3 regions of the Micromonospora sp. NPDC023644 genome follow, and region 2 is predicted to be linked to each of the others. Evidence: riboswitches for the same ligand, from Rfam matches in the RefSeq annotation. Region 2 holds a riboswitch; each other region holds the start of a gene.

Region 1 (3,119 bases), on a different contig from region 2:
TCAGCCGGGCCGGCCGTAACTGTGGATCGGGCCGTCGTCGACCTTCTTCATCCTGATCGGCACCCCGGCGCGGGAGGCGTGCACCACCCAGCCCCCGCCGACGTACATGCCGACGTGGTGCAGGTCGCTGTAGTAGAAGACGAGGTCACCCGGGCGCAGCTCGCCCCGGCTGACGGTCGCGGTGGCCCGGCGCTGCTGCGCGGCGTTGTGCGGCAGCGAGACCCCGGCCTTCGCCCAGGCGGCGAGCATCAGCCCGGAGCAGTCGTACGAGTTCGGCCCCTCGGCGCCCCAGACGTAGGGCTTGCCGATCTGGGCGCAGGCGAACTTCACGGCGGTGCCGGCCGCCCCGCCGGGGTAGCCGGCCGGGCAGGGGGCGGGGCGCAGCGGCCCGCCGCCACCGTTGCCGTAGACCCGCAGCCGCAGCTTCTGCAACCGGTCGATCTCGGCGTTGATCTGCTTCTTCTTCGCCGCGAGCTGGGCCTCGGTGCGGCTGAGCTGGACGACCATCTCGTCCAGCGGCGCCTTCTTCCCGGCCAGCCGGTCGCGCAGCTGGGCGACCTGCCGCACGTCCTGCTGCTGGTGCTGGGCGAACCGGTCGAGCAGTTCGAGCTGCCCGAGCATCTCGCTCGGCGAGCGGCTGCCCAGCAGGGCGTTGACGACGGAGACGTTCTCGCCCTTGTAGGCGCGGGCGGCCAGCGCGGCCACCTTCTCCATCGCCTGGTCGACCTGCTTCTCCAGCGGCCCGATCTGCGCGGCGAGCGCGTCGGCCTGCTTCCGCCTGGCGGCCAGGTCCTGTCGGGTGGCGTTGTGCCGTTCGATGATCGGTTCGAGCTTGTTCCAGTCCTCGTCGATCTGTCGCTCGATCTCGGCGACCGTCGGTTCGGCGTGGGCCGCCGTGGCGCCGCCGGTCAGGACGACGGCGAACGCGGCCAGGGCGGCGAGGGCGGTGGTGCAGCGGTACCAGCGTGGGCGCGGCGCAGCCGTCACCGGGTCGGCGAGGGCCGACCGGGTCGACGGTGGCCGCGGGGCATGGTGTGCCACCGGGGTCCGTACTCCTTCTTCCGTACCGCCTACCGGGTTAGCTGACGGGTTCGGGCGGGAAGGGGCGCCCTACCGCAGGGACTGCGGATTCACCCCGGGGAACCTGGGTCCCCGGCTCGCTCGGGAGCGACTCGGCGGTGCCGGACCGTCACCGCCCTGGTTGGACGGATTGTCACCGGCCGACGAAGGACCAGAGTAGAGACGACCGTTATCGATCCGCAACCCTTCGGGCGGTGACACTCCGTACTCATCCGGGCGGGCGGATCCGCAACCCGGACGACGAGAGTTTCCTTCCTTTTGAAGTGTCGGGCGGAAAGGTATTGACCCGAGGCGGCGGACGGGGCGAAGGTGGCCCCATCTTTGCCCGTCCGAACTGGGGGTCTGATGCACCTGTCAGCGACATCAAGGAGCAGACGCGTCCTGCTGGCCGCGGCCGTGGCCGCCGCCCTGGCGGCGACGCCGCTCACCGCCGCCGGATCCGCCGCCGCGTCGCCGGCGACCGACCGGCAGCAGCAGTACGCCGCCGCGGCGACCGAGTACGGCGTGCCCGAGAGCGTCCTGCTCGGGGTCTCCTACCTGCAGTCCCGCTGGGACACCAACGCCGGCACGCCGAGCACCAGCGGCGGCTACGGACCCATGCACCTCACCGACGCCGAGCACGTCGCCGCCCTGTCCGGTGGCACCCACCACGACGAGGGCACCGAGGACCCGCGCGGCGACGACTCCCGCCGGTCCCTGGCCGAGGCGCACGAGCCGCCGGCCGCTGCGCCGCCCGACGAGGCGGCGCTCCGGACGCTCGACGCCGCCGCGGAGCTGACCGGCGCCAGCGAGGAGGCGCTGCGGACGGACGTCACGGCGAACATCCGGGGCGGCGCGGCGCTGCTGGCCGCGTACCAGAAGGAGATCGGCGCCCCGGTCGGCGCCGGCACCGACCCGGCGGCCTGGTACGGCGCGGTGGCCCGGTACTCCGGCGCGGACAGCGCCGACGCCGCGGCGGCCTTCGCCAACGAGGTGTACGCCACCATCGCCACGGGCGACAGCCGGCTGACCGACGACGGGCAGCGGGTCACGCTGGCCGGCGTCGCGGTCCAGCCGGACCGCTCCTGGCTGGACCGGCTGAACCTGCGCAAGCTCGCGCGGCCCGACGGGCTGGAGTGCCCGAGCGACATCTCCTGCGAGTGGATCCCGGCGCCGTACCAGCAGTACGGCCCGACGATCGAGGACTACGGCAACCACGACCTGGCCGACCGCCCCGCGCAGCAGAAGATCGAATACATCGTCATCCACGACACCGAGGGCTACTTCGGGCCGAGCGTCAACCTGGTCAAGGACCCGAAGCGGGTGGGCTGGCACTACACCCTGCGCTCGGTGGACGGCCACATCGCCCAGCACATCAAGACCAAGAACGTGGGCTGGCACGCCGGCAACTGGTACGTGAACTCCAAGTCCATCGGGCTGGAGCACGAGGGCTTCGCCGGGCACGGCACCTGGTACACGGAGGCGATGTACCGCACCTCCGCCAAGCTGGTCCGCCACCTGGCGCGGCAGTACAACATCCCGCTGGACCGGCAACACATCATCGGGCACGACAACGTCCCCGGCACCGTCGCCTCGACCGTGCGCGGCATGCACTGGGACCCGGGTCCGTACTGGAACTGGTCGCACTACTTCGACCTGCTCAAGGCGCCGTTCAAGTCGACCGCCACGCACCACACGGGCCTGGTCACCATCGACCCGGACTTCGCCACCAACCAGCCGCCCTTCACCGGCTGCAACCGGCAGCCCCCGGGCGTGCCGAACCCGCCCCCGGCGACCGCCCCCTGCCCGCTGCGGGGCTCCTCGGCGCTGTTCCTGCACAACGCGCCGAGCCACGACGCGCCGCTGGTCAACGACATCGCGCTGCGACCCGACGGCACCCCGAACACCACGTACGTCTCCGACCACGGCGCCCGCGTCTCGGCCGGACAGACGTACGCCCTGGCCGAGGTCCGGGGCGACTGGACCGCGATCTGGTACCTCGGCCAGAAGTCGTGGTTCCACAACCCCGCCTCGGCCCCGACCGCGAAGTGGGCCGTCGG
Region 2 (3,119 bases):
CCGGACCGGGGCCGACGACCGCGGTACGTGACCGCACCGCCACGCGGGGGTTCCCCCGTCCCCCGCCACGCGGCGACGCTGAACCGACCGGCCCGCCGGCACGTACCCCGCCCTGGATTCGTTGGGAGACACACTCGATGGGCGCCGACCACACCCGCCCCGCTCCGTCCGCCCCGCCCGGGGTGCGGCGGATCCTCGTCGCGACGGTGGTGCCCCTCTTCGTCGCCACGGTGATCGCGGCGCTGGTGCTCTGGCCGTGGGACGCGCGCGATCCCGCGGCCGGCACCGAGCCGCCCCGCCACCACGGCACGGTGACGCGGGTGGTGACGGAGCCGTGCCCGCCCGCCCCCGAGACGCCGGAGGGGAGCCCGGACGCGGCGCAGGGCCCCTGCGGCACGGTCACCGTACGGGTGGAGGACGGCCCCGACGCCGGCCAGCAGGTGGAGACGCCGGTGCCGGCCGGGCCCGGCGCGCCGAGCGTCGCCGTGGGCGACGAGATCATCCTGGTCGAACTCACCGACCCCGCCGATCCCACGGCCAGCACCTTCAACATCGCGGAGCACCAGCGCGGCAAGCCGCTGCTCTGGCTGGTCGCGCTCTTCGCGGCGGCGATCGTCGCCTTCGGGCGGTGGCGCGGGCTGGCCGCGCTGGCGGGCCTGGCGGCGAGCTTCGCCATCCTGCTGACCTTCGTGCTGCCCGGCATCAGCGCCGGGAGCCCACCACTCCTGGTCGCGGTCGTCGGCGCCGCTCTGATCATGTTCGTGGTGCTCTACCTGACCCACGGGGTGACCGCGCAGACCTCGGTCGCCGTGCTCGGCACGCTGGGCAGCCTGGTGCTGACCGGCGTCCTCGGCACGATCGCCACCGCCGCGACCCACCTGACCGGGTTCGGCAGCGAGGACGCCACCACGTTGTCGATGTACCAGGCCGACGTCGACCTGCACGGCCTGCTGCTGGCCGGGATCATCATCGGTTCCCTCGGCGTGCTCGACGACGTCACGGTCACCCAGGCCGCCACGGTCACCGAGCTGGCGCACGCCAACCCCGGGCTGTCCCGGATGCAGCTCTACCGGGCGGCGACCCGGGTCGGCCGGGCGCACATCGCCTCGACGGTGAACACCATCGTGCTGGCGTACGCCGGCGCCTCGCTGCCGGTGCTGCTCCTGCTGACCGCCGACTCGCGGGCGGTGACCCAGATCCTCACCAGCGAGTTCCTGGCTCAGGAGATCGTCCGCAGCGCGGTCGCCACCCTGGGCCTGATCGCCGCCGTGCCGCTGACCACCGGGCTGGCGGCCGTGGTGACCGCGGCGGGCCGGCGCGGCGGGGACGCCACCGACCGCGCGGCGTCCGCGCCCGCGCCGGCGCCCCGGCCGGCGGCCGACCGGTCCGAGGCGCTGGAGGCGCTCAGCGGGCCGCGCGCCGCGGACGCGCCGTCCGCCGCTCCCGGCGGATGGCCCGGTCGGAACAGGAGCACGGACACCGCATGGTGACACTCCTCAGCGTGACCGAACAGGACGTCCGACCTGATAAACGCGTCACTGCTCACCCTCCGCCATCACGAAATAACGCATTTAGTCGGCTTAGGGACGTAGATCCCCGGGAGTGCTCTCAGGTAACCTCGCTGCCGGTCACCGCCGAAGGCGCGCAGCGGCGCCTGCGGTGCCGCCGCCCAATCGCCGCCAGGCGAGCCGGGGACCCAGGTACGTGGGGTGAATCCGCGACAGCGGTAGGGGCCACTTCCGCCCCGAACCCGTCAGCTAACCCGGTCGGCGGTCGACGGAAGGGAAAACTGTGACGGCACCCCTACGCCGCTGGTTGACGCCCGTGGTGGCCGTGCTCGCCGCCCTGGCGGTCTTTGCCGGGCCCCTCCCGGCGGCGGCCGCGCCCACCCCGCCCAAGCCCTCCGGGCACGGGGACAACGAGCCCAAGCTGCTCGACGACCTGATCGAGGCCCGCAACCGGTCCTATGTGCAGGCCCAGGCGAAGCTGAAGAAGTCGGAAGAGCGCCAGCTCGAACTGGCCCTGGAGGTCGACCGGGCACAGGCCGAGCTGGACGCGCTGGCCCCGCAGGTGAGCCAGATCGCCGCCCAGTCCTACCGAACCGGGCGGATCGGCGCGGTGTCGATGCTGCTGGACACCGCCAGCCCCGACTCGTTCGTCCGCCGCGCCGCCGCCCTCGACGAGATCAACCTGGTCAACTCCAAGAAGCTGGCCGAGGTGAACGCGATCAGGGACCGCGCCAAGCAGGCCAAGCTGGCGGTCGACGCCGAGGTGCGCGAGCAGCAGAAGCTGAAGAACGAACTGGCGCGTGGCAAGCGCGAGGCGGAGAAGGCGCTCGCGCTGGTCGGCGGCAGGGGGTTGACCAGCGGCAAGGTGGTCGCCACCTCGCCGGTGGCTCGGATGGCGCCGGGTCGCACGGCCGACGGCGACTGGCGGCCGCTGTCAGCCACCGAGGACGACCCGACCACCTCCGGCCGAATCACCGCGCGCACCCTGCACATGTACAAGGAGGTCAGGCGGGCCGGCTTCAACCGGTTCGTCGGCTGCTACCGCTCCGGCGGGCCGTACGAGCATCCGAAGGGCCGGGCCTGCGACTGGTCGCTGCAACGCAGCGGCTTCTCCCCCTGGCACAACGACGACACATACATGTACGGCAACAACCTGACCGCGTTCCTGGTCCGTAACGCCGACCGGCTCGGCATCTACTACGTGATCTGGAACCGGCAGATCTGGTTCCCGGCGACCGGCTGGAAGTCCTACAGCGGCCCGTCGAACCACACCGACCACGTGCACGTCTCACTGCTCTAGCCGAGACCCACCCCCAGGGCCGCCCCGCCGGACGCGGGGCGGCCCTGTGTCGTCGGCGGGGCGGCCCTGTCGTCGCGTGGGACCGCCCGCCGCGGGAACGGCGGGTCGGGACAGGCCGCAGGCAGGAACGGGCGGGAGACGGGCCCTCGCGCCGGGACACGGCACGGCCGGGCACGGCACTGCGAGACGCGGCGCAGCGAGGCGCGGCAGGGCGCCGCGGGGTAGGCCGGGCGGCGGAGGGTGTCAGGCGAGCGCGGCGCTGGCCGCCGGCTCCGGCGCGTCGACCGCGCGGGAGGGCACCGCGGCCACCG
Region 3 (3,119 bases), on a different contig from region 2:
CGCCGCCGCCGAACGGGAACGGGCGGCGTGGCGCGACGCCGACCTGGCCGCCGAGGCGGCGCGGGCGCTGGCCGTGGAGGCGTACGCCGCGGCGGCCCGGCTCCGGCCGGGCCGGCTCCCCGCGCCGCGGGTGGCGTCCGCCGCGCCCCGGCCCGTGCCCGCGGCACGCTGGCGGCCCGCCCGGGTGGGCTGAGTCGCCGCACGCCGTCCCCGCGACGCCGAGGAATCCTTCGGTGACGCCGGTCACCATGCCGGTGAACCGGTCATCCGGCGCGGCGCGGTCGATTCCCGCCGGGGTTTCGACGCCGATGTCCGCCACTCGTCCCGTTGTCACCCCAAGGGGCGCTCGGAAACGGTCGTCCCATTGAGTCGCGTCAGTGGCGAAGTGCCCGCAAAAATTGCCTCTAGATCAAGGTTTAAGCAGGTGGGACGGGGTTGGCAGGGCCCGGACCGGCCAGTAATGTCGGCGCGTCCGGTGCGGTACCCGATCGCCAGAGGCGACGCCGCGCCGACCCGCCTAATCGTGAACGACGAACCGGGGACCCAGTGCTTGTTGGGGTGAATCCGTGGGCCGTGGCCCGTGGTAGGGCGTTCTTCCCGCCCGAATCCGTCAGCTAACCCGGTCGGCGGTGTCGGAAGGAGTTCCATCCTCATGCCACACCCGTCCACCCCTCGGTTGTTCCGCCGTCTCCACGGCGCCGCGGTGCCCGTGCTCGTCCGTCCGCCGGTCGCGAGCTGACCCACCGGTCACCGTCCGTCGCCCGGCATCCCGGGCGCGTCCCCTGAGTGGTCCACGACCCGCCCGGACGTCCGTCCGCGCGGCGGTCCGCCCTGCCCTCGGCACGGACCGACGACCGCTCACCCCCAGCCCGTGGAGGAAACCGTGAAGCACCACCTCAAGCGACAGCTGCGTCGCCTCACGTCCGAGCGTCCGTACCAGCTGGCCGCCGCGTCCGCAGCGGCGCTCGTGCTGGCGTCGGGCTCCGGCGCGCTGCTGGCCGGCACCGACGAGGCCCCCGCCGCCGCGCAGGCCCTGGTGGCCGCGACCGAACTGCGGGACGACACCGCGGCCTCGCGCAGCCAGGCCCGGGTCGCGACCGCCCCGTCCAGCGCCGCCCCGGCCGCCTCCAGCGCCGCCCCGTCGGCCAGCGCCTCCAGCGCCGCCCCGGACCCGGACGTGACCCGCAAGCCGGCCCCGCCGAAGCCCCCGGCCGACAAGACCCTGGACTACGACTACCAGGCCCAGACCACCTTCTACAACTGCGGTCCGGCGGCCGTCCGGCACGCCCTCAGCGCCGCCGGCATCGCGCGCAGCCAGGACGCCCTCGGCGCCCAGCTGGGCACCGACCAGATGGGCACCGACTCGGCCCAGGACACCACCCGCGTGTTGAACGCGACGGTGAAGGGCGACCCGTACCGCACCCGGATGATCCCGGGTGGCGCCGCCACCCCGGCCCAGATGGACCGTCTCCAGGCCGACGTGGTCGCGGCCATCGGCGACGGGCGGGGCGTCGTGGTGAACGTCGCCGGCAGCGCCACGGACACCGACGGCGGCTGGCACTCCTTCCCCGGCGGGCACTACATCGCCGTGGTGGGCTACCAGGACGAGGGGCGGCTGGTGAAGGTCGCCGACTCGGCGAACCCGGCGACCGCGTCGTACTGGATGAGCACCATCGCCCTGGCGAACTGGGCGGCCACCCGCGGCTACTCCGCCTGAGCGACAGCGTCGGGCGTCGGCTCCCCGTGCCGGGGGTCGGCGCCCGTTGTCGTGTCCGGGTCAGGGCCCTCGCCCGCGGCGTCCCGTGGTGGCACACTGCGCCCCATGGTCGATGAATCGGGTGACCGGGACGGCCGGCGGGTGCTTCTGCTGCTGCACGGGATGGGCGCCACCGGCGAGGTGTGGCTGCCCTGGGCGCCGCTGCTCGAGCGTCGCTGGGCGGGGCGGTGGCTGGCGCCGGACCTCGCCGGCCACGGCTGGTCGCCGCCGCTGCCGGCGTACTCGTTCCCGGGGCTGGCCGCGCGGATCTCCACGGGGCTTTCGGCGGGGGACCGGCTCGTCGTGCTGGGGCACTCCCTCGGCGGGGTGGTCGGCCTGGCACTGGCCGCCCGGAGCGCCGGGCTGCCGGTCGACGCCGTGGTGGGGCTCGGCATCAAGGCCGTCTGGTCGCCGGCGGAGCTGGCGAAGGCGGGGGAGTTGGCCGCCCGGCCGGTGACCTGGTTCGCGAGCCGGGACGAGGCGGCCCGCCGCTACCTGCGGGTGGCCGGCCTGACCGGGCTCTTCGCCCCCGACCATCCCGTCGTGGAGGCCGGGCTGCGGCAGGTCGACGGCCGCTGGCGGCTGGCGATGGACCCGGCCGCGTTCGGCGTGGGCGCGCCGGACCTGCCCGCCCTGCTGGCGGCGACCGACGTGCCGGTGCTGCTGGCCCGCGGCGAGCACGACCCCATGGTCACCGACGCCCAGCTCAAGGAGCTGGGCGTGCCGGTCGCCACCCTGCCCGGCCTCGGCCACAACGCCCACGTCGAGGCCCCCGAGGCGGTCCTGGACCTCGTCGACCCGTACCGCTGACGGCTGCCCCGCCCCGGGGCGCGGCGTCGAGGATTCCGGGTGCGGACGGCCGTCGCGTGCCGCAGCGGCGGGAGCCTGACCCGGAGCGGGCCGCCCGAGCAGGGTGTCAGGCGGTGGGGGAGAGGGCCGCGTCGTCCGGGTCGAGCGGCAGGCCGGTCGCGCCCGCGACGCGCGGGGCCGGCGGGTTCCAGCCCCCGTCGAGCTGCCGCCGCGCGGCCTCCAGGAACGCCTCGGCGTACGACTCGGCGGGGAAGTCGCCCAGGTAGCGGCTCCGGGTGGTCCACCGGGCCGAGGCCAGCGGGTCGGTGTCCAGCAGCGCGGTCAGCACCTCGTCGACGTTGGACATGTCGCGGCGCAGCACGTAGCCCGACCCGGCGAGCGGGAACTGCTCGCAGAACCGGTCGCCGGAGTCCCCCATGTCGGTCACCGCGTACGGCTTGCCGGAGTAGAGGTAGTCGGAGATCACCCCGGACACGTCGGAGATCAGCGCGTCCGAGCGGTTCACGCACTCGGTCAGGGTCAGCTCCCGGCTCGCGGCGGCGCCGAAGACGTG

Evidence for each region. Region 2 has a riboswitch for cyclic di-AMP ahead of AB0G08_RS10895 (hypothetical protein). Riboswitches for the same ligand answer to the same signal wherever they lie in the genome.
Region 1: it holds a riboswitch for cyclic di-AMP, as region 2 does, so the genes downstream of both, AB0G08_RS03850 (NlpC/P60 family protein) here and AB0G08_RS10895 (hypothetical protein) in region 2, are expected to answer to the same signal.
Region 3: it holds a riboswitch for cyclic di-AMP, as region 2 does, so the genes downstream of both, AB0G08_RS14700 (C39 family peptidase) here and AB0G08_RS10895 (hypothetical protein) in region 2, are expected to answer to the same signal.

The regions. Positions count from the first base shown of each region.
Region 1 is NZ_JBFABA010000003.1:188,277-191,395, reverse strand. It holds gene AB0G08_RS03850 (NlpC/P60 family protein) at 1-1,041, opposite strand; cyclic di-AMP (ydaO/yuaA leader) riboswitch at 1,054-1,188, opposite strand; gene AB0G08_RS03845 (peptidoglycan recognition family protein) at 1,426-3,119, shown strand, end outside.
Region 2 is NZ_JBFABA010000010.1:74,387-77,505, forward strand. It holds gene AB0G08_RS10890 (YibE/F family protein) at 138-1,490, shown strand; cyclic di-AMP (ydaO/yuaA leader) riboswitch at 1,657-1,788, shown strand; gene AB0G08_RS10895 (hypothetical protein) at 1,792-2,808, shown strand; gene AB0G08_RS10900 (carbonic anhydrase) at 3,052-3,119, opposite strand, start outside.
Region 3 is NZ_JBFABA010000015.1:109,369-112,487, reverse strand. It holds gene AB0G08_RS14705 (hypothetical protein) at 1-193, shown strand, start outside; cyclic di-AMP (ydaO/yuaA leader) riboswitch at 505-644, shown strand; gene AB0G08_RS14700 (C39 family peptidase) at 872-1,717, shown strand; gene AB0G08_RS14695 (alpha/beta hydrolase) at 1,823-2,566, shown strand; gene AB0G08_RS14690 (CDP-glycerol glycerophosphotransferase family protein) at 2,673-3,119, opposite strand, start outside.